4 regions of the Vibrio sp. STUT-A11 genome follow, and region 1 is predicted to be linked to each of the others. Evidence: predicted binding sites of a transcription regulator. Region 1 holds the regulator's gene; each other region holds the start of a gene.
The links. The regulator PurR, encoded in region 1, represses purine synthesis genes. The targets are predictions, from matches to a motif close to TNANGNAAACGTTTNCNTNA.
Positions count from the first base shown of each region.

Region 1 (5,862 bases):
CGCGACACGATGTCCGAGCTTAGCAAGCTTTTGAGACATTTGTGCTAAACCACCACCCGCATCCAAAACTTCTAGGGGTTGCTGGTCTGCCTCTAATTCACTTAGAATCTGTAGAAAATCTTCCCACACAATGATTTGGCGGATCTCCCCTTTATCGGAGCCGTAAATATTTTTTGCAAATTTGTGGGCGATATCGTCGAAATTGCGGTCTTCTGTCACTTCTGCTGAGTTATCATAACGGATTGTGTCGCTATTCTGGCACAAGGAAAGCAGGAATAAAGAGGAATACCCTCATTTTTATTTTCAATTGATGTTTTTTCGGACTATTTATGTATGTTTGAGCTGAAAAAAGTAGTGTCAGCTTTGCTCATGCCCTTACCAGCATTGCTGCTGATAGGATTATTGGGCCTGGCTCTCATTAGTTTTACCACTAAGCGTAAAACCGGCTGCTTCGTTGTTTTATTCTCTTTTGTCGGCATTTTCCTTGTTGCCTTCCAGCCTGTTTCAACCAAGCTTCTTATGCCACTGGAACGTGAACACAAAGCGTTTCTACCCGTTTCTGGAACCATCGATTACGTGATGGTGCTAGGCAATGGTCACGTTATCGATGACGAAATTCCACCCACTTCTCAGTTAAGTCGTGCCGCGCTAATGCGTTTAACAGAAGGCATTCGTATTTTGCGCATGTATCCTGGCGCTAAATTGATTCTTTCCGGCTATGACGGCGGATCTGAAATCAGCCATGCGCGTATGATGGCAAACGTCGCTCTGGCGCTAGGTGTGGCGAAATCCGATATTATTTTATTGGAAGATGCAAAAGATACTTGGGAAGAAGCACGTCAGGCTGCGGCGTTCGTCCAGCAAAAGGAAATTGTTTTAGTTACCTCGGCCAGCCACATGAGCCGAGCTCTGTATGAATTTAATGCAGCAGGGATTAAACCCCTCCCAGCACCGACAAACTTCTTGGCCATCGAAGAAGTCAATCAAGCTTGGGATAAATACTCACCGAAAGCGCGTTACTTGGAGCAAACCGAACTGTTTTGGCATGAATATCTTGGCAGTATCTGGCAACGCTTGCGTGATATGGTAGGACAAACGCCGATGGTAGAACCTCAATAGCTCATGCGTCGAGTGCTTTACGTAAGGTAACTTTGAGAAACAAAAAAGGAGAGCAACGGCTAAATGCCGTTCGTTTAGTAGCTAACGGCATGTTTAAGTCTCCAGTCATCCTGAACAACGACGAAGGAGTGTGATTCAGGATCTAATTTCCGCGCACTTTATAGCCGAAATTATTTCATTAACAGCTCAGCGCGCTGCGATTAGATTCCTAGTCTCGCTTGAGCTCGCTGGAATGACACAGATAAAATCGTTACGCGATTGGCTTTAAGCTAGCGCTCTCCTTTTGTTGAGCTTGTTTTTTGGGTATTAATCCCCGGCAAACATGTAGCCTTCGCCATGAACCGTGACAAAAATTTGTGGGTTCTTGGGATCAAACTCCATCTTGGCACGCATACGCCTAATTAATACATCTATGGTACGGTCATTGGGCGCATCCACACGATGACTGATCATATTCAAAATACGCTCACGACTCAGCACTTGATTCGGATAAGACGACAACGCCACCAAAAGCTCGTATTCGGCTTTGGTTAGTTTTACTGGCTCACCATTGCGGCTCAACGCTCGACGTTGAATATCAAACGTCCACTCGCCAAAACGAACAATATGTTGCTCGTTGGTTTCGTTTGTCTTGCTTGTCCCATTGCGTGCGGTCGAAATACGCCACAGCAAGTTTTTAACGCGAACTAATAACTCACGAAGTTCAAAAGGCTTGGTGACGTAATCGTCAGCCCCCATTTCCAGGCCAACAATTTTGTCGATGCTATCCGTGCGTCCTGTAACTAATATGATACCAATATCCGATTGGCTGCGTAATTCGCGCGTAAGCATCAGGCCGTCTTCACCCGGCAAATTAATATCCAGCATGATAAGATCAACATCGCCAGCTTGCAGTACCTCACGCATTTGCGTGCCACTCTCTGCTTCACTGACTATATAACCTTCATTTTGAAAATAACCCGCTAGCTTACTACGCGTTACAACATCATCTTCTACGACTAATACGTGATAGCTCATTTACACCACTTTCTGTCATTGATCATTCGAGATGTATTCTATTCATAACTATTAACATTTCTAGTCATAGGCGGACTAAAAAGCAAGATTTAGTGATTTTGTTGATTCAAAACAAGCTTACCAAGCCCTGTTAACAAATGGACATATTTCTCTATAAAACATCATAGTTATAGTTACTGCTGTTCATTTTAATTGATTACACTTAAAGGATATCTGAATTTGATTTTGTGGTGCCAGAAATAGAGCATCATTCAGGAGCCTAAAATGCAAGAAGTGAAAGCTTTTAATGAAAAACGTGCCGAAATTTACTGGTGGTTTTCTAGCTTATTCGCCAAAGAACTAACAGACAAAGAATTGGAGACTTACCATAGTGTCGAAATTCGTAGCTTTTTGGCGGGCTTAGGTGAAAATGAATCTCTCAAGCCCTCGATAGATAACCTTGTAGACGCACTGAACCGCCTACAAGACCGCGCAGATGCTCAGCTAGAGCTTGCTGCGGACTTTTGTGAGCTGTTCTTAAAAACCGAAAAGTACGGTGCGCTTCCCTACGCTTCTATGTACATTGGCGAATCTGGTTTGCTCAATGACAAGCCAGCAGAAGAGATGGAAAAGTTGATGGCTGAGTATGGTGTCCAAGTTGACGACAATCTAAAAGAACCAGCCGACCACTTAGCGGTAGAACTGGACTTCTTGGGTAACATGATCATCCGCTCTAATGAGTTTGAACAAGAAAAACATATGGAAGCAGCCTTCGTTAAACAAAATGCATTTATCGAAGGTCAACTCATGTCTTGGTTACCACAATTCTCGCAAAAGTGTCAGCAATTGGATGACTTTGGCTTCTACGCCAGCGTCGCGCAACTATTAATTGCATTTTGTAAACTGGACAGCGCTTACCTTCTTGGTGAATAATTGCCGCCTGTTTTAGGGAGCCTGGCTATTAGGTTCCCTATTTTTTATTCGTTAACTATTAAAATTGTTCCAAGCGCTCGCTTTCTAGCAATCAAAATGTGACTTCAGAGACACAAAACCATTGCTGAAATTATTGCCAGCCTGCTCGCATAGGGCTAAAATGTGAACGCAAACGATTAAATATGATTTTATGTAAACCGCTGAAATAAAGCGGTTTTTGTGTTTTCTTAATAGGTTGATGACCTTTCTTCACTCGGTTGAAGAAAATGAGCATTATCGACCGCTGTTGCTACTTACCCTCTACCGACTTCGGAGTAACCACTGCTAAACAGACTCAGCGCCATTGTTAATGTTGCGCTAAGTTTACACAAACACTCAGCACTAGGTTTATCTTCCACGGTATATTAGTAGCTCGATACAGGACACCATTTATGGCCACTATAAAAGACGTTGCTCGATTAGCCGGCGTTTCTACCACCACTGTTTCGCACGTTATCAACAAAACGCGCTTTGTTGCAGAAGCAACGCAAGAAAAAGTAATGAAAGCGGTTGATGAGCTTAACTATGCACCAAGTGCGGTTGCTCGTAGCTTAAAATGTAACTCAACGCGAACTATCGGTATGTTGGTAACGCAATCTACCAACCTATTCTTCTCTGAAGTTATCGATGGTGTAGAAAGTTACTGCTACCGCCAAGGCTACACACTTATCTTGTGTAACACTGGTGGTATTTATGAAAAGCAACGAGATTACATTCGCATGCTCGCCGAAAAGCGTGTCGATGGCATACTGGTGATGTGTTCCGACCTGACAGAAGAGCTGAAGCAAATGCTTGACCGTCACGCTGATATTCCAAAAGTAGTCATGGATTGGGGTCCAGAAAGCTCGCAAGCAGACAAAATCATGGATAACTCAGAGGAAGGCGGTTACATCGCGACTAAGTATCTGATTGATAACGGTCATACCGATATTGCTTGTTTAAGTGGTCACTTTGAAAAACTCGCATGCCAAGAGCGGATTGCTGGATTCCGTCGAGCAATGGCAGAAGCAAACCTACCGGTAAACGAAGACTGGTTTTTTGAAGGTAACTTTGAATGTGATACCGCTGTTTTGGTCGCAGACAAAATTACCGCAATGGCAAAACGCCCAACAGCCGTATTCTGTTTCAATGACACCATGGCGTTGGGTCTCATGAGCCGTCTACAACAGAATGGCATTAAGATTCCTGACGAGGTATCCGTCATCGGTTACGACAATATCGAGTTGGCAGAATACTTTTCGCCACCGCTAACAACGATCCACCAACCAAAGCGTCGTGTCGGTAAAAATGCCTTCGAGATTCTGCTTGAACGTATTAAAGACAAAGAACACGAAAAACGCATTTTTGAAATGCAGCCAGAGTTGGTCGTTCGAAATACAGTGAAAAAACTCAATTAATGACCAGTAAGCGCTCACCTGAGCGCTTATTTTTTGTCCGGAAAAATAACTTTATCACCCTTTTGTTCACTTTAGTCAGCAAACGCTTTATAAGTTACTGTTTTTTTTAAACACGATCCACCTCACATCGCCTCAAACTTGTGCTCAGCCTTCAATCTCAAATACGAAACTAAACCCATAAAACATGGTCGTTTTATTGAAGCAATATCACAATTTGATCTCTGAAATGTGATGTTAATTCAAGATAAAAAGTATTCTCTACCTGTCACGCACAGGGCAAACCATCCGAAAGGGTGGGACGCAAAGCTTCCGGCCTTAACCATTCGATAAATGGAAGGTAGCGGGGTTACCGATGGCAAATATGCATATAATGAGTTTACCCTTTAATGACATTGTGCTTGCATGTATTTGCTACTCTCTCGGACCTGACTTTTGGTGGCGTAATATTAATTACACCGAGATAACACATCATGGATAAACCGATACTCAAAGATTCTATGAAGCTATTTGAGGCACTTGGTACGATCAAGTCGCGCTCAATGTTTGGTGGCTTCGGACTTTTCGCTGATGAAACGATGTTTGCACTGGTTGTGAATGATCAACTTCATATACGAGCAGACCAACAAACTTCATCTAACTTCGAGAAGCAAGGACTAAAACCGTACGTTTACAAGAAACGTGGTTTCCCGGTCGTTACTAAGTACTATGCGATTTCCGACGACTTATGGGAATCCAGTGAACGCTTGATAGAAGTAGCGAAGAAGTCGTTAGAACAAGCCAATTTAGAAAAAAAGCAGCAAGCCAGTAGTAAACCTGACAGGTTGAAAGATCTACCCAATTTACGACTAGCGACAGAACGAATGCTTAAGAAAGCTGGTATTAAATCAGTAGAACAACTTGAGGAAACTGGCGCATTAGGCGCTTACAAAGCGATACGTGATACGCACTCCGCAAAAGTAAGCATTGAGTTGCTATGGGCTTTAGAAGGGGCGATTAACGGCACTCATTGGAGCGTTGTTCCCCAATCTCGAAGGGAAGAGCTAAAAAGTGCGCTCTCTTAGCCGAAAGAGATAAACCTTTTCGATGTATAAAAACCGCAGTTTCGACTGCGGTTTTTTTTGAAATTTTTTCCAGCCTCAAACTGTCTGTTATTTTGTATATCAAATGATTGTTATGAGTACCATATTTAACTACTGGTACCTGTTAACGTTTTAGAGCAAGGCTGTTCTTCTGGAGTACGACAATGAATAAAAAACTGGTTTTTGGGTTAATACTGCTGTTAACGATAATTTTATTAGCCGTTAACTTTAGCCAGTACCTCACTTTAGAGAACGCTAAAGCCCAGCAAGACGCACTTAACGCCTATATCGATCAACGG
Region 1 is NZ_AP026763.1:2,247,153-2,253,014, forward strand. Features, by position in the region: gene cmoM (tRNA uridine 5-oxyacetic acid(34) methyltransferase CmoM) at 1-219, opposite strand, end outside; gene elyC (envelope biogenesis factor ElyC) at 334-1,119, shown strand; gene torR (two-component system response regulator TorR) at 1,426-2,136, opposite strand; gene torD (molecular chaperone TorD) at 2,401-3,048, shown strand; gene purR (HTH-type transcriptional repressor PurR) at 3,480-4,484, shown strand; cyclic di-GMP riboswitch class I at 4,750-4,838, shown strand; gene OO774_RS10570 (TfoX/Sxy family DNA transformation protein) at 4,955-5,545, shown strand; gene OO774_RS10575 (TVP38/TMEM64 family protein) at 5,728-5,862, shown strand, end outside.

Region 2 (5,862 bases), 1.4 Mb from region 1:
GTTTACCCGAAGAGTGCTACTCTTCCTCAGCGGCAGCATAGCCGTGAGCGCCAAGCTCTTTGCCGTCTAACCACGCTTTGCCGTCTTGCATCTTTAATCTGTCTTCAACAAGCCATTTGGTGACAATCGGGTAGATTTTGTGCTCTTGGGTTTGAACACGAGCGGCAAGGGTGCTCGCATCATCATCTTCAAATACCGGTACTTTTGCTTGCAGAACAACCGGACCACCGTCTAGCTCTTCTGTTACGAAGTGCACACTGGTGCCGTGCTCTTTATCTTGAGCGTCAATCGCACGTTGGTGAGTGTGTAAGCCTGGGTACTTTGGCAGTAGCGAAGGGTGAATGTTGATCATCTTACCCATGTAATGTTGAACAAATTCGCTGCTGAGGATACGCATGTAACCAGCCAATACCACTGCATCTGGTTGATATTGGTCGATTTGATTCATCAATTCTGCATCAAATGCGTCACGTGACTCAAATGCCTTTGGGTCGATAAAATGGCCTGCAACATTAAATTGTTTCGCGCGCTCTAATCCGTAAGCGTCCGCTTTATTTGAGAAAACGGCAGCGACTTGTGCGTCAGGCATATTCGCTTCACACGCTTCCAGTATCGCTTGTAGGTTACTGCCACTACCAGAAATGAGGACCACTATATTTTTCATGATGTTGAGACTGCCTTACTACTGTAGGTTTTTAAATTATACCAATGTCAGCAAGAATGATTCTCTTATTGCTAGCTTGGTATCACCTACTATTTAAATGGTTTTCGAGTTCCAGATAGCAAAATGAGGACATAGCGTCCTCATTCTTTTTACTTTTTGAGCAAGAATCGCAAGTTAGTTAATTTCAACTTGTTCTTCATTTGCTTCTGCTTGAGCGATTTCACCAATCACCCATGCGTTTTCGCCTTCTTGTTGCAGAAGTGCAACCGCTGCTTCCGCTTGATCTTTAGGCAGGGCAACGATTAGACCAACACCACAGTTGAATGTACGGTACATTTCGTGTGTTTCTACGTTACCTTTCTCTTGTAGCCATTGGAAAATCACTGGCCATTCCCAGCTGTTACCGTCGATCACTGCTTTAGTGCCTTCAGGAAGAACGCGCGGGATGTTTTCCCAGAAACCACCACCAGTGATGTGAGAAATAGCATGAATGTCGTGCTTCTCAATCATTTTAAGTGCTGATTTGATGTAAATCTTAGTTGGTTCCAGAAGGTGCTCACCGATAGTACGACCTTCTAGCATTTCGTTTTTGTCTGCGCCAGATACTTCAAGGATCTTACGAACCAGAGAGTAACCGTTTGAGTGGGGGCCGCTTGAGCCTACTGCGATAAGAGCATCACCCGCCGCTACTTTTGTACCGTCGATCACTTCTTCTTTTTCTACAACGCCTACACAGAAGCCAGCTACGTCGTAGTCTTCACCTTCGTACATGCCTGGCATTTCAGCAGTTTCGCCACCGATTAGGGCACAACCCGCTTGCAAACAGCCATCTGCGATTCCAGAAACAACGTCTGCTGCGGTATCGACATCTAGCTTGCCTGTTGCGTAGTAATCAAGGAAGAACAATGGTTCAGCGCCTTGTACGATCAGGTCGTTTACACACATTGCAACCAGGTCAACACCGATAGTGTCGTGCTTGTTCATATCCAGTGCCAGGCGAAGTTTTGTACCTACGCCGTCAGTACCAGAAACCAATACAGGTTGTTTGTATTTTGTCGGCAATTCGCATAAAGCGCCAAAACCACCGATACCACCCATCACTTCAGGGCGACGAGTACGTTTTACCGCACCTTTAATACGATCTACAAGCGCGTTGCCTGCATCAATATCAACACCAGCGTCTTTATAGCTAAGAGAAGAGTTATTACCACTCACAGGGAAGTCCTCGGTATTTAAGTTGGATATGAAAACGGCGCTATTCTACCAGTGCTTAAATACAGATAGCAAACGTTTGCGCGAGTTTTTTTCTTCAGTGATATATCCTGCTTTCCCCGTGGAAATCATGTATAATCTGAAGGTTTGTTTAAATATTGCCTATTATAGCCGGAGATGGACATGAAAGTTGTTGAAGTAAAACACCCTCTAGTAAAACATAAAATTGGTCTAATGAGAGAAGGTGACATCAGCACAAAACGTTTTCGTGAGTTAGCGACTGAAGTCGGTAGCCTACTTACTTACGAAGCGACAGCAGACTTTGAAACAGAGAAAGTTACTATCGATGGTTGGAATGGTCCAGTAGAAGTTGACCAGATTAAAGGTAAGAAAGTAACCGTTGTGCCAATCCTGCGTGCTGGTCTGGGCATGATGGATGGTGTTCTTGAGCATATGCCAAGTGCACGTATCAGTGTGGTAGGTATCTACCGTGATGAAGAAACGCTTGAGCCAGTACCATACTTTAACAAGCTTGCTTCTAACATTGATGAGCGTATCGCACTGGTTGTTGACCCAATGCTAGCAACTGGCGGTTCTATGATCGCGACTATTGACCTTCTGAAAGAGAAAGGTTGTAACCAGATTAAAGTACTTGTTCTGGTAGCAGCGCCTGAAGGTATCGAAGCGCTAGAAAAAGCACACCCAGATGTTGAGCTATACACTGCGGCGATCGACGAGAAACTAAACGACAAAGGTTACATCGTTCCTGGTCTAGGTGATGCGGGTGACAAGATTTTCGGTACTAAATAAGCGTAAAACAAAACGCAGATTCAGTTCTGAACAAAAAACAAAGGCTTGGTTATTACCAAGCCTTTTTTGTACGTGTCGAATTGAACTTACGATTTAGTTCGCTTTGTCTTCTTCGATCTGAGCGTTATCAACTACATGGTTTTCACCCAAGTCATGAGGAAGAACCAGGTTAAGAATGATTGCCACGATACCGCACAAGCTAACGCCTTGTAGGCTGAATTCACCAATGCCGAAAGCCATGCCACCAATACCAAATACTAGCGTAACAGCAACGATAACCAGGTTACGAGATTTGTGTAGATCAACGTGGTTTTTGATCAGCGTGTTCAGGCCCACGGTAGCAATAGAACCAAACAGTAGGATCATGATGCCACCCATTACCGGTACAGGGATGGTTTGCAGGATAGCGCCTAACTTTCCAACTAAAGCCAGAACAATTGCAGTCACGGCTGCCCATGTCATGATTTTTGGGTTGAATGCCTTGGTTAGCATGACTGCGCCAGTGACTTCACTGTAGGTTGTATTTGGTGGCGCGCCGACCATAGCAGCAGCCATAGTTGCTACCCCGTCACCCGCGATTGTGCGGTGCAGACCAGGTTTTTTAAGGTAATCTTTGCCTGTCACATTTGAAATAGCCAGCATATCACCAACGTGTTCCACTGCGGGTGCGATAGCCACTGGGATCATAAATAGGATGGCATTGATGTTGAATTCAGGCGTAGTGAAGTTTGGCATCGCCAGCCAAGCTGCTTGAGCAACAGGGGTAAAATCAACCACTCCGTAGGCAAGAGAGACAGAGTAACCCGCTAAGATACCACCAACAATTGGTACTAGCTTCAAGAAGCCTTTCGCAAACACGCTCAGTGCAATAGTTGTTAATAGTGAAACGGCAGAGATCATGACCGCTGCATCACCATTGACCAATTGAGCAGCACCGTCACCTGTTTTACCAATCGCCATATTCACAGCGGTTGGAGCCAAGCCCAGGCCGATAACCATAATCACTGGGCCAACAACCACTGGTGGCAGAATCTTATGAATAAAGCCTACGCCACGAACTTTAATCGCCGCGCCCAGGGCAATATAAACCATACCTGCTGCCATTAAGCCACCCATAGTTGCACCGATACCCCATGTTTGGATACCGAACATAATAGGAGCAATAAACGCAAAAGAAGAAGCAAGGAAAATTGGGACAGAACGTTTAGTGATTAATTGGAAGAGGAGGGTACCAACACCAGCGCCGAAGAGTGCTACGTTTGGATCAAGGCCAGTCAGAAGAGGCACGAGTACCAAAGCACCAAAAGCGACAAAGAGCATCTGAGCGCCTTGTAACGCATTTTTCATAATCATTTCCTATTTAAAGATATGCAGACAAATCCGGCGAATAGTACCACTCAGCAAACGTTTGCGACAATGGTCAGATCAAACTTTTCGATGATTTTAAGTGGATAAAATAGGCCTTTAGAGCGATTTTCTTACAAAAGTGCCTGTTTTGTGGACCAAAGTTCATGTTTTGTTAGATGAGGCGCAAAGTAAAGGATGTAATAACGTGTCGCGCATAGCGCAAGGTGTCATGTTGGAAACGGGTATTTTCCTTTATCTCGAGCTCTGGGGAATTCACTTTTTGGATACGCAGATGGATTGATAACAAAAAAGGCCCACTTGTTTATCCGTTCTAAACACTGTGCCGCAAATGACGTAAGTTGGTCAAATTCCAAGCTATTTACCCATGAGTTGCCTTGCTCAAGGTTTGATAGTTGCTTATTATGCTTTCTCTTATTTAAAGGAAAATGAAAACTATGCGCTATTTAGCTCTTATACTGATAGGTTGGTTGTCCCTGCCCGTGTATGCACTTACGCAGGTAGATATCTATCGTGCTGAAGTGGTTATCGACAGCGAGCAAAACAACGGTGAGTCTTTGGCTCGTGAACAAGGTATGAAAGAGGTGATTGTTCGAGCGACTGGTTCTCAAGCTTCTTTAAGCAATCCGGTTATTCAAAAGGCATTGAGCTCAAGTTCTCGCTACATTTCTCAACTCGGTTACGGGCAGGTTGAAGGCAAACCAAGTTTGAAAATGCGCTTCAGTAGTAGTCAGATTCATTCTCTTCTGACTCAGGCGCAGTTGCCATCTTGGTCGGCTCACCGTGCCAATATTCTCGTCTGGGCGATTGAAGAGCATGCTTATGAGCGTACCATTGCCTGGGAGCACTCAGACTCGCCGAAGGTTTCTGCATTGCACGCCGCAGCCGAAGCTCGAGGGTTACCGATTACTTTTCCAGTCGGTGACTTTGATGATGTGACCGGTGTTAGTGTTTCAGACCTATGGGGTGGTTTTGCTGATCCGATAGCAAAGGCTAGCCAACGTTACCCGGCAGATGCCGTGCTGGTGGTAAAAGCTCAGGGCGATCAAGTTCGCTGGACGTTATATGACCAATCACCATCGGCTATTCTTGTCTCTCAACGTTCTCCTCGTAGTGGGGCTGCATCTGGATCGAATGCGATGAATGAAATGGTTGATGGGATTACCGATTATTACGCAGGTAAGAGCGCCGTGATTGTGTCTGGTGAAGCTTCTGATGGGATCACGATGAAAGTGGTCAACATTTATTCCGCGAAAGACTTTTTCCGTTTAGAAAGCGCGTTAAACAAGCTTAACTCTGTTGCTGGAACTGAAGTCAAGCGTGTTCAAGGTAACGAGCTAACTCTTAAACTTCATTTATTGGCTTCTAAAGAAACGTTTGAAAAAGAAGCGTCATCGATCTCGCAACTGGGTGAGTACCAAGAGCCAATAAAGCCAGTGGAAGAAGTTGCGCCTTTACAACCAGCTCAAGATTCAGTGCAAACAGAATTGGTCACGCAAGAAGCGCAATTGGGGTCAGATGTTGTGACCGCTGACGCCTCAGTTGAAGAAGTAAAACAATCAGAGCCTGTTGTAATTAAGCCGGTGCAAGAGCAGTATGACGTAATTTATGAATGGACCTCTAGTCAACGTTCATAGAATGCTAACATTTTGAAAGTAATAAAAAAGAGTCACAAATCGCGACTCTTTTTAGTTTCATCGTTGGCCTTATTTGTTGAACTTCGCTTTTTCCTCTTTCTCTACTTGGGATAAGCGTTTGAGTTTGAGGCCCAACTCTTTGCCTCTTGCTCTCGCAAATAGAATGTTGCCAAA
Region 2 is NZ_AP026763.1:823,983-829,844, forward strand. Features, by position in the region: gene purN (phosphoribosylglycinamide formyltransferase) at 17-664, opposite strand; gene purM (phosphoribosylformylglycinamidine cyclo-ligase) at 839-1,879, opposite strand; gene upp (uracil phosphoribosyltransferase) at 2,060-2,686, shown strand; gene OO774_RS03875 (uracil-xanthine permease family protein) at 2,780-4,033, opposite strand; gene OO774_RS03880 (DUF2066 domain-containing protein) at 4,489-5,688, shown strand; gene OO774_RS03885 (DUF2069 domain-containing protein) at 5,758-5,862, opposite strand, start outside.
Region 2: the regulator PurR is predicted to act here: its motif matches at 1,944-1,963, upstream of purM (phosphoribosylformylglycinamidine cyclo-ligase).

Region 3 (5,862 bases), 930 kb from region 1:
CCAATCTGAGCAATCACTTCGCTCAATATCGGCACTGTATCTTCGAAATAATGTGTCAAAAGAGCGGCTAAGATAAAAAGAGTAACAATTTGCTCAAGCACGTTTGAAAAAACAGTGATACATTTTCGACAATACATGCTTCTGAAAGGATGTTTCAATGCAGGAAAATCATAAAATTTTAGTGGTTGATGACGATGCTCGTTTACGTGCTCTATTGGAGCGTTACCTTTCTGAGCAAGGTTTTCAGGTTCGTAGCGTTGCCAATGGCGAACAAATGGATCGCTTACTGACGCGTGAAAACTTTCACTTAATGGTGCTCGATTTGATGTTGCCAGGTGAAGACGGTTTATCTATCTGTCGCCGCTTACGTAACGCGAACAACATGTTACCTATCCTGATGCTGACCGCAAAAGGTGACGAAGTTGATCGTATTGTTGGCTTAGAAGTCGGGGCAGACGATTATCTGCCAAAACCATTTAACCCGCGTGAGTTGCTGGCTCGCATTAAAGCGGTATTGCGCCGTCAAACCATCGAACTGCCGGGTGCGCCAAGCACGGAAGAAAAAGTGGTTGAGTTTGGTGAATTCCGTTTAAACCTAGGAACGCGTGAAATGTTCCGTGGCGAAGAAGCGATGCCGTTAACATCCGGTGAGTTTGCCGTATTAAAAGCCTTAGTCACCAATGCGCGTGAGCCAATGTCGCGTGACAAGCTGATGAATATGGCCCGTGGTCGTGAATATTCGGCGATGGAACGATCTATTGATGTACAAATTTCTCGTCTTCGTCGTATGTTGGAAGATGATCCGAGTAAACCACGCTACATTCAGACAGTATGGGGCTTAGGTTACGTATTTGTCCCAGACGGCAAAGAAGTATAATTGGCGTAACTGCACTCCGATATTTGTCTGTACATTCCGTCCTCTTGCATCTCCTGTATGAGGGCGGAAAATTGTGATTAGGCACATTCTTTTAGCAACACTCTGTTAGGATCACCAGGAACTGTCCATGCGAATCCGAAGCTCTCTCACTCAATCTATTCTGCTGTTCATTTCTTTGCTTCTCGCTAGCCAAGTTTTCTCTTATTACGCTGTTTTTAATTATGCGTTGATGCCGAGCCTGCAGCAGTTCAATAAAATTCTCGCTCATGAGCTCAATCTGGTACTTGATGCCGACGGAGAGCTTCAGTATGAGGCACCAATAAGGCGTCAGTTATTAGAAAGGCTGGGTGTAACGGTTCACAGTATTGATAGTGAAAGAGCGGACGAGTTTAATCATGCGATGTCGATTGAATTGATGTCGGAAGAAATGACTCAAGAACTGGACTCCCCGACTGAAGTGCGTTTGATGTTGGGCGAGGAGAGCTACATCTTGTGGATGCACATCGACAAGCTGCCCAACTCGCTTATTCGTATCCCGCTCTCAGAGCTGCAAGAAGAGGATTTTGCGCCGCTATTTCGTAACAGCCTGATTATGGCATTGCTGATTATCGCTGGTGGCTGGTTATTTATTCGTTTTCAAAACCGACCGTTACTGGCGTTAGAAAGAGCCGCCAAGGGGGTTGGACGAGGTGAGATACCGCCACCGATACCAGAGAAAGGCGCGTTAGAAATTCGCGCGGTGACCCGTGCTTTTAATCAGATGTCGAAAGGTATTCAGGAGCTGGAAGAAGATCGCGCCTTGTTGATGGCGGGGATCAGCCACGATTTACGTACACCTCTAACTCGAATTCGTCTGGCGACAGAAATGATGTCACCTGAAGAAAGCTATCTAGCGGAAGGCATCATCAGCGATACGGAAGAGTGCAATGAAATCATCAGCCAATTTATGGACTACCTCAAGCCAGTGAACAACCAGACGTTTGAGGCCGTATACCTGAACGACATTGTCTGTGATGTTGCGGGCGCAGAAGGCAGTGAAGAACAGGAAATTGAGACACGGATTGAAGCGTCCATCAAACCTGCTTTGGGCAATTCGATTGCGATAAAACGTGCTGTGACGAACCTAGTGGTCAACGCGGTTCGCTATGGCAATGGCTGGGTCAAAGTATCGACGGGTATGACCGCAGATAACCAACTGGTTTGGGTCACAGTGGAAGACAATGGCCCCGGTATTGAACCGGATCAGGTCGGTAAGTTGTTTGAACCGTTTACGCGTGGAGATACGGCACGAGGCAGTGAAGGGACCGGGCTTGGTCTGGCGATCGTCAAGCGCATTGTCAGCCAGCATTCAGGCTCGGTTGTGATGCGCAATCGTAGTGAAGGTGGCTTAATCGCACAAATCAGCTTCCCGACCAAGTAATACCATATCGTAGTAAATTGCTGGTCATTCCTGCGAGCCGTAGCGAGACTAGGAATCTACTATCAGCGTGCAGAACAGGTACAGGAATCATTTTGGCGATATAGTGATCGGATAGAAGATTCTGAATCATGCTCCTTCGTCGCTGTTCAGAAAGACGGGAGAGTGTAATATGCCGTTCGCGGTTAAACGAACGGCACTAAGCCTCAGTTGTGAGATCGGGCTTTTCTCATCCTATTGATCAGTCTAGGATTCTTTGACCTCTTGAACTTCTGGTTCTTCGTCTTCCAGTTTCTCTGGCAATAGCAGGTTTAGGATGATGGCAGTGATACCGCCAGCAGCAACACCCGTCGAGAAGATGCTCTTAATAAATTCCGGCATGAATTGCAGAATTTCTGGCTTCTGAGCAATACCAAGGCCCATCGAAAAAGACAACGCCATGATCAGAATCGCACGGCGGTCGAGATCAACACGAGAGATAATACGCACACCTGCCGCGGCAATCGTACCAAACATCACGATGGTTGCGCCGCCAAGTACAGGCTCTGGAATCAACTGCACAAAGCTCGCAACACCAGGGAATAAACCAAGTAAAACCAGCATAGCGGAGATGAAATAACCCACGTAACGGCTTGCGACGCCTGTCAGCATGATGATGCCGTTGTTTTGGCTGAACGTCGAGTTCGGGAAGCTGTTAAAGACCGCTGCGATAGCTGAGTTTAAACCGTCCGCCAGCACGCCACCTTTGATGCGCTGCATATAAACCGGGCCTTTAACTGGCTCGCCGGATACTTCTGACGTTGCGGTAATATCGCCGATCGCTTCCAGCGCAGTAATGAAGAAGATTAGTACCAGTGGAATAAACAACGACCAGTCAAACGCCAAGCCGTATTGCATTGGGATTGGCAGCGCAACCAGGTTGGTCTCACTTAGCTGTGATGTGTCCACCATGCCCATAAAGTAGGCCATGATATAGCCAACCAGTATTGCAATGACAATCGAAGCAACGCGAATGTAAGGGTTATTTGAGCGGTTCAGAATAACGATTAGGCCCAGTACCGTGCCAGCCAGCGCTAACTTATCCAGACTACCGAACGTGCCATCACCCATCGCAGCATAGCCACCACCCATTGAGACTAATCCAACTTGAATCAATGTCAGACCAATCAGAGTCACCACAATACCTGAAACCAGCGGAGTGATGATGCGGCGAGCGTGCTCAAGCACTCGAGACAGCAGAATTTCCGCGAAGGAAGCGACCAGAATCGTGCCGAATATGGCGGCCATCATTGTGCTAATGTCAGCACCGCCGGCTTTCAATGACAAGCCAGCACCAATGATTGGACCTAAAAAGTTAAAGCTGGTGCCTTGTACTGACAATAAGCCAGAGCCTATCGGACCAAAAGTACGAATCTGAATAAATGACGACACACCAGAAGCAAACAGAGACATGCTGATAATGGTGTTTGTCTGATCGGCTGGTACGCCTAAGGATTGGCAAATGATCAACGAAGGGGTGATAACCGCAACGAACATCGCTAAAAGGTGCTGAATGGCGGCGAAAATCGTTTGTGGTAGTGGTGGGCGATCATTTAATTGATAGACCAGTTCCGAAGATCGGTTTGAAGTTGTCATGGTTTGTCTCGCTTGTCGCAATATTGATTACCCAGCGCTCGCTGAATGGGAGTACTGGGAGGAGGTGACGTTTTGATCTGTGATTGCTGTTAATCAGTGTCAACTCAGATTGGTTTGGGTAAATACCCTAATTTTGTGCGCGATTATAGAGTGATTTATTTAAAAAGCAAACGATTGCCATGAGGCGTTGATAATCAGTTAATCGGACAATTTTAAGCTTTGGAGTAAATATCCCGTTCACCTAACCAACGGTCGATAATCGCCGTGGCATTAGTAGGGTAATTGTCGTGGATATGGCGCGCTATGCGTTGAACTTCGGGTATTAAGCGCTGATCACGAACCAAGTCCGCAATTTTAAAATCTGCCAGACCGGTTTGCTTGGTACCTAATAACTCACCAGGGCCACGGATCTCCAAATCTTTCTGCGCAATGACAAAGCCGTCGTTGCTTTCACGCAGAACGCCGAGGCGCTTTTGTGCGGTTTTTGATAGCGGTGAATGATAGAGCAGAACACAATGACTAGCGACTGAGCCTCGTCCAACACGGCCTCTTAGCTGGTGGAGCTGAGCTAAACCGAGTCTCTCCGGGTTTTCGATGATCATCAGGCTTGAGTTGGGTACGTCAACACCAACTTCTATCACGGTTGTTGCGACAAGTAGGTGCAGTTTGTTGTCTTTAAAATCCTGCATCACCGCTTGTTTTTCCGCTGGCTTCATACGGCCATGAACCAAACCAATTTTTACATCAGGTAGCTTGCGTTGCAGTTCTTCAGCAGTATCAGCGGCAGCTTGTGCCTCCAATACCTCAGACTCATCAATCAGTGTACACACCCAGTAGGCTTGCTTACCTTCGTTGAGACAGGCATGGCGAACTCGTTCTACGATGTCGTCGCGCTTGGTATCGGGAATCGCGACGGTTTGAATCGGAGTTCGGCCCGGCGGTAATTCGTCAATTACTGAGGTTTCTAAATCGGCGTAAGCGGTCATCGCCAGGGTGCGCGGGATAGGGGTAGCGGTCATGATGAGCTGATGTGGGTAAGCGCCTTGCTTGGCCCCTTTCTCACGTAACTCTAAGCGCTGGTGGACGCCAAAGCGGTGCTGTTCATCAATAATCACCAGTGCCAGATGATTGAATTCAACATGTTCCTGGAAGAGCGCGTGAGTACCCACTACCATTTGCGCCTCACCACTGGCAATGCGTGCAAGCTCGGCTTCTTTGGCTTTCCCCTTTAATTTACCCGCCAGCCAGCCCACTTGGATTCCCATTGATTCAAGCCAGTTGGCAAAGTTGATGGCATGCTGTTCGGCCAGAAGCTCAGTCGGTGCCATTAGTGCGACCTGATAACCGTGCTCGATAGCGCGAACCGCAGCAAGTGCCGCGACGAGGGTTTTCCCTGAGCCGACATCGCCCTGAACAAGGCGCATCATCGGGTGAGGCTTCTCCAGATCGGCTTCAATCTCTTTTACGACTCGTGTCTGAGCGTTGGTTGGTGAGAACGGCAGTTGTGCCAGCAGTTGGTTCTTCAGTTTTTCACAAGGAGCAAGTGGCAAAGCAATATCTTGCTGTCCTTTACTGCGCACCGCCAGCATAGATAAGTTCTGAGCCAGCAGTTCTTCCATGATCAGACGAATTTGTGCCGGATGCTTACCTTCATCAAATTCATCTAAGTTGATCGTTGGGGGCGGTCGGTGAATGGTGTGCAGCGCCTGAGACATGGTGATTTGGTGATCGTATAAACCCGCTGGCAGTAACTCTTGTACGGCGGCTTTATCCAATAACGCTAATGCCTGTTCGCTCAGGTTACGCAGGGTGATTTGTCTTAGGCCATCTGTAGTGGGATAAACGGGCGTCAGGCTTTGTTCTACATCTGGCTTTTGTTCGCTGATGTAGAACTTGTAATCTGGGTGGACGATTTCTAAACCCATTCCACCAC
Region 3 is NZ_AP026763.1:3,182,088-3,187,949, reverse strand. Features, by position in the region: gene ompR (two-component system response regulator OmpR) at 158-877, shown strand; gene envZ (two-component system sensor histidine kinase EnvZ) at 1,005-2,297, shown strand; gene OO774_RS14845 (uracil-xanthine permease family protein) at 2,541-3,929, opposite strand; gene recG (ATP-dependent DNA helicase RecG) at 4,142-5,862, opposite strand, start outside.
Region 3: the regulator PurR is predicted to act here: its motif matches at 4,092-4,111, upstream of OO774_RS14845 (uracil-xanthine permease family protein).

Region 4 (5,862 bases), 820 kb from region 1:
ATTAGTCTCTATTCTTACCGGTAGTGTGCTCGCGTATGCAGCGGGGCAATTCTCAATGCCTATTTCCCTGATGGCGTTTATCACCGCGACTCTGTTACAGATCCTTTCCAATCTGGCCAACGATTATGGCGACGCAGTAAAAGGCACCGATAATGAAGCACGCCTTGGTCCACTGCGCGCTTTACAGTCGGGTGCAGTAACTAAAGAGCAAATGAAGCAAGCAATCGTCTTCAACATCGTGCTTACTATTATTTCCGGTCTGATCTTAGTGTTTTACTCTTTGAGCTCTTTGGAAAGCATTCTCACCTTCATCGGATTAGGTATTCTTGCCATCCTCGCTGCCATTGCCTACACCATGGGCAGTAAACCCTACGGTTATGTTGGATTAGGCGATATTTCTGTGTTTCTGTTTTTTGGTTTGCTTGGCGTATCCGGTACTTATTTCCTGCATACCGGACATGTCGATACCACGCTCTTCTTACCCGCTTTAGGTTGTGGCTTACTTGCTGTTGCAGTACTGAACATCAATAACATGCGTGATATTGAAAACGATCGAGAGTGTGGAAAACGAACTGTCGCGGTGCGCTTAGGCCAACAGAAGGCCAAGCAATACCATTTCATCTTATTGGGTGGCGCTATTCTCGCTTTCGCTGTTTACTTGCTTATTCAGGACAAACCGGTTTGGATCAGTTTGCCATTCTTATTAAGCATTTACTTTGTCGCTCACCATGGCAAAGCCGTTTGGGAAACCGAAAAGCCCGCACAGATCGCACCTATGATGCCAGTCATCGTTAAATGCTCACTGGTCACCAACGTTTTATTTGCAACAATTGTGGTAGCTCAAACTCTGGTAAGTTAAAAAAGGATTGTCATTGCATTGACTTAATGCCCAGATATACTCAAAGACAACCAGTTTCTGTTTAGAAAGGTACGCTATGGAATACAATACCTCGGCACTCTGTGATATTTACCTCGAGCAGGTAGATGTGGTTGAACCAATGTTCAGTAATTTTGGCGGTCGCGCTTCCTTTGCCGGACAAATCACCACCATCAAGTGTTTTGAAGACAATTCTCTGATCCGTGAAACGTTAGAGCAAGATGGCTTAGGTCGCGTACTGCTAATTGACGGCGGTGGTTCCTTACGCAAAGCTCTTGTCGACGCAGAAATTGCCACCATTGCAGAAGAAAATGAGTGGGAAGGCATTGTCGTATACGGCTGCGTTCGTGAAGTTGATGAACTGGAAGATATGAATCTGGGTATTCAGGCTCTGGCTTCTATTCCTGTCGGCGCATCTAGCCAGGGCATTGGAGAATTCGATATCCCAGTGAACTTTGGCGGTGTTAGCTTTCTACCAGAAGACTACATTTACGCGGACAGCACTGGCATCATTCTGTCTCCAGAACCGCTCAATATCGACCTTGAACTGGATGAGACGGAAGAAGAAGTTTTAGAGGTACTAGATCCTAGGGATTAGGTTCTAAGGTCCTAGATCCTAGGGGGCTAGGTCCTAGGTGTGTTTGCGGTTAGTGAAGTGGATAAACGCTAAGTTTAGTTTTACTGTTTTTGAATACGGATTACAGAGCACTGAAAAGTTGACTTTTTACTCTGTAATCCAAACAAGCTCTATCTAGGACCTAGGATTCTAGAACCTAGGTCCTTATTTCCCTGGATTACTCCACTTCTTCCATTTTGCCAAGTAGTGCACGAATGCGCTCTTGCCACTGCGCGTGCTCTTGCTGTGCTTGCTCAGCTTTTTGCTCAAGCTCTTCGCGTTGCGTGCGAAGCTCGTTTGCTTGTGCTTCTAGTTTTACTTTATCTTCTTTCAGCTCTTCAACTTCCATTTGAAGAAGAGTGATTGTGTCAACTGCAGTTTGAATTTTAGATTCTAGTTGTGCGAGTACTTCAAAAGACATCTTGGCCTACCTATGTTGTTCCGTTGGGATGATGCATGCGACAAGCGCGCACCTTACCTATATAAGGTTATTCTACTCAGCGTTGCGACGAGAAACACTCACTATATTCGATATTTTGCATCATTCGGTTAAAAAACCGGCGCAATCTCACTAAATGCTGACTTTTCTGATCACCGACGCATTTTTGAGCAAGATATTTGCCTCTCGCCACGCGAAAAACTCACTCAGTATTGATCAAATTCAACTTAACCAAAGTAAAAGCTCGGCAAAAACGCAAACGTTTAACACTCGTTATGGTAAAATCGCCGCGCAAATTCTTCTTCCCTCTTGCTTACTTGGAGACATCATGAAACGTGATTTAGCAATGGCATTTTCCCGTGTTACTGAAGGTGCAGCACTGGCTGGTTATAAATGGCTTGGTCGCGGCGATAAAAACGCAGCGGACGGTGCAGCCGTTGAGGTTATGCGCACACTACTGAACAAAACAGAAATCAGCGGTGAAATTGTTATTGGCGAAGGTGAAATCGATGATGCACCAATGCTGTACATCGGTGAGCAAGTGGGTATTGGTGGCGATGAAGTCGATATTGCAGTCGATCCTATCGAAGGCACACGCATGACGGCCATGGGTCAATCCAATGCTTTAGCGGTTCTCGCCGCTGGTGAAAAAGGCAGCTTCCTTAAAGCGCCTGACATGTACATGGAAAAACTGGTGGTTGGCCCTGGAGCAAAAGGCGTTATCGATTTAGAGAAGCCTCTAAAAGAAAACCTAGAGAACATCGCCAATGCACTAAACAAAACTCTAGACACTTTAGTTGTGATCACGCTGGCTAAACCTCGTCACGACAACGTGATTGCAGAAATGCAGGCAATGGGCGTACGCGTATTTGCTGTGCCAGATGGTGACGTGGCAGCTTCAATCCTGACTTGTATGCCAGACAGCGAAGTGGACGTGATGTACTGCATCGGTGGCGCACCTGAGGGCGTTGTTTCTGCAGCGGTGATTCGTGCGCTAGACGGTGACATGCATGGCCGCCTGCTTCCTCGTCATGAGGTGAAAGGCAATACCGAAGAAAACCGCATCTACGGCGCTGCAGAGCTAAAACGTTGTGAAGAGATGGGCGTGAAAGCAAACGTCGTGTTGAAAATGGAAGACATGGCATGCAGCGATAACGTTGTGTTCTCCGCGACAGGCATCACCAAAGGTGATCTGCTAGAAGGCATTACGCGCCAAGGCAATATCGCAACAACCGAAACGCTACTTATTCGTGGTCGCTGCCGCACCATTCGTCGCATCAAGTCGATCCACTACTTAGAACGTAAGGATCAAGAAGTGCGCGATATTATTCTTTAGTCATAAAGATCCTAGGACCTAGGTTAATAGGTCCTAGGTTAATAGGTCCTAGGTATGTCTGCGGTAAGTTCAGTGATAAACGTAAGCTCCGGTGTTTGCTGTTTTGGATTACGGAATACAGAATACAGAAATGCTTGACATCAGGTTTGGGTGGTTGAACATTAATCCGTAGTCAGAAACTCCCTCTAGGACCTAGGATCCTAGTCCCTCGAACCTCCCCTCCCTAAGTCAACACTTTTCTTTATAAAACCTATCGCGCATAATATCTACTGACACATAAATGGTGGGAATATGAAAACCGTAGATAGGATATTACAAATCGTTAAGCGTGACGGCTCTGTCACAGCAAAACAACTCTCTTCTGAGCTTGGCATGACAACCATGGGTGCACGCCAGCATCTGCAAGGCTTGGAAGACGATGGCATCCTGTCTATTTACGATGTAAAAGTCAAAGTTGGTCGCCCGACCCGACATTGGGCTCTCACCCAGAAAGGCCATGAGCAGTTTGCTGACCGCCATGGTGAACTCACCGTACAATTCATTGAAGCCGTTGAACACATCTTTGGTAAAGACGGTCTCGAGAAAGTGACCTCTGAGCGCGAAAAACTCACGTTACAAAACTATCGCCAGCATCTTGAACCATGTGACACGCTAGAAAGCAAATTGAAAACACTCGTCTCATTAAGAGAGCAAGAAGGTTATATGGCCGAACTCGATCAAGACGAGCACGGTTTCATCTTAATTGAGAACCACTGCCCTATTTGCAAAGCCGCAACGCGTTGTCCTAGTCTCTGCCAGTCAGAGTTAAGCGTGTTCCAAGCTCTGCTTGGCGATGAAACTCGTGTGGAGCGCACAGAACATATCATTAGCGGCCAGCGACGCTGTGTATACCGTATTCAAGCGTAAGCAATGATTAGAAACTCGCAGCTTCTCCCTACAACTCAACTATTAAAATGCTCTCTTAACTCTGAGACGACAGAGTAATTTCGCCTTTCTCCTCTTCTCTGTGATGTACGCTTTTAATATCGAAGCGTAACTATCCTTATGGATTAGGAGACAAACGATGGCCAATCTGCGTACTCACAAAGTGCAATCTCTGCCTTCTTTCGACGAACTGATGAAAATGGCACAGGATGATCCGGAAGCTTTTGAGCAATTCCGCCAAGATAAAGCGCGCGAGATGATTGAGGGAGCATCGGAAAACATGCAACCAAGATTGTGGGCACAACAAAGTCACATCGACAGAGTGATCAACAACTGCAAAAACCCAAACCATACCAACGTGGTATTAATGAATGAGTTACAAAAGCAGCTGATGAAATTTAGAGATGCGTTGCAAGGCAACACACCAGCTGAACAGGCTGATAATATCGTCCAGCTCAGGGAAAATTAAGGTCCTAGATCCTAGGGGACTAGGTCCTAGAAGTTTTTGTGGTAAGTTCAGTTAGAAATATAAGATCAGGTACTTGCTTATTTGGATTACAGGGCGCTTCGCTTACGGAATACCGAAATACTTGACATTGGGCTTGAGTGGTTGAAAATTAATCCGTAATCCGTAATCCGTAATCCGTAATCCGTAATCCAAAACAGCAAATACAAATGCTTAATCGGGCATAACAGTTCCAGCGAATAATCCTAGAACCTTCAACATTAGTTCTACTCTACCGGATCAGGGCCGTACTTATTGGGGCCTGTTGTTCCTTTCAGAAAACCACACTCAACTAAAATCCATACGCCACAAATTAAAGAAATCGACGCGATAAACAGTTGTGGTGTGGCAGGTTCTTGTGAAATCGGACTCGTCATTGGTGTGGTAAGTCGGCCAAAAACCAAAGGGATATTCAGGGCTAGCCAATAAATCGATTTATCACGGTCGTGCCAACGCTTAGTCGTCATCGCGAGATCAGGAATCAGCAAAACCAAGAGGAAAATAGGCAGCAGAAGGTGGGAAACCGCAGGAAACAGCTTACTTATACCCACACCAAAACCCAGAATGGAGATGTAATAAATCACGTTCCAAATCCAAAAGGTTTTACGCCCTATTCGTCCTCGAAAAGAAAACAGCAACTCTTTAGTCAGCATTAACAATTACCCTCTAAAATAAACTCGTCATTCAAATCGTGCTGGAAGCCCAAAAGCTTGCCTTTACTACTAGGATAGAGCAGAGAAACTTTCACGCTTTAAAACCTCAATAAAAATCAGCCATTAGTGATTGAAAAATACTTTTCCAAAGTCTTGATACAAACAAGATCTTCCCTATTTTCATCTTGGAATTGCGCGACATGCGCATGAGCGTTTTCCAACATCTTTTGCGCTTCAGCCGGGTTCTGTAAGTAGTAATTGACCTGTTCTTCAAAGTCGGACCAATCATCTTTGACTTCTATGTAGTGAACGCCTGGCTTAAGAGCACCCTCCATAAACCAAGTTTCAAATCTCATTTTTGGCGTGATAACCACTGAGTTTGAAGACATCGCCCACTTTAAGTTAGAAGCCACGTCATTACCTTCTAAACAAATGAGGAATTTATATTGCAGCTGATCCCCAATGGACATAAACGGCTGCTTCCATTCAGGATGCTCTTTTGAAGGGTTAGA
Region 4 is NZ_AP026763.1:3,066,202-3,072,063, forward strand. Features, by position in the region: gene OO774_RS14320 (1,4-dihydroxy-2-naphthoate polyprenyltransferase) at 1-859, shown strand, start outside; gene rraA (ribonuclease E activity regulator RraA) at 936-1,475, shown strand; gene zapB (cell division protein ZapB) at 1,672-1,914, opposite strand; gene glpX (class II fructose-bisphosphatase) at 2,261-3,268, shown strand; gene OO774_RS14340 (metalloregulator ArsR/SmtB family transcription factor) at 3,560-4,174, shown strand; gene OO774_RS14345 (DUF3135 domain-containing protein) at 4,332-4,661, shown strand; gene OO774_RS14350 (DUF805 domain-containing protein) at 4,925-5,350, opposite strand; gene OO774_RS14355 (glycosyl transferase family 90) at 5,467-5,862, opposite strand, start outside.
Region 4: the regulator PurR is predicted to act here: its motif matches at 2,184-2,203, upstream of glpX (class II fructose-bisphosphatase).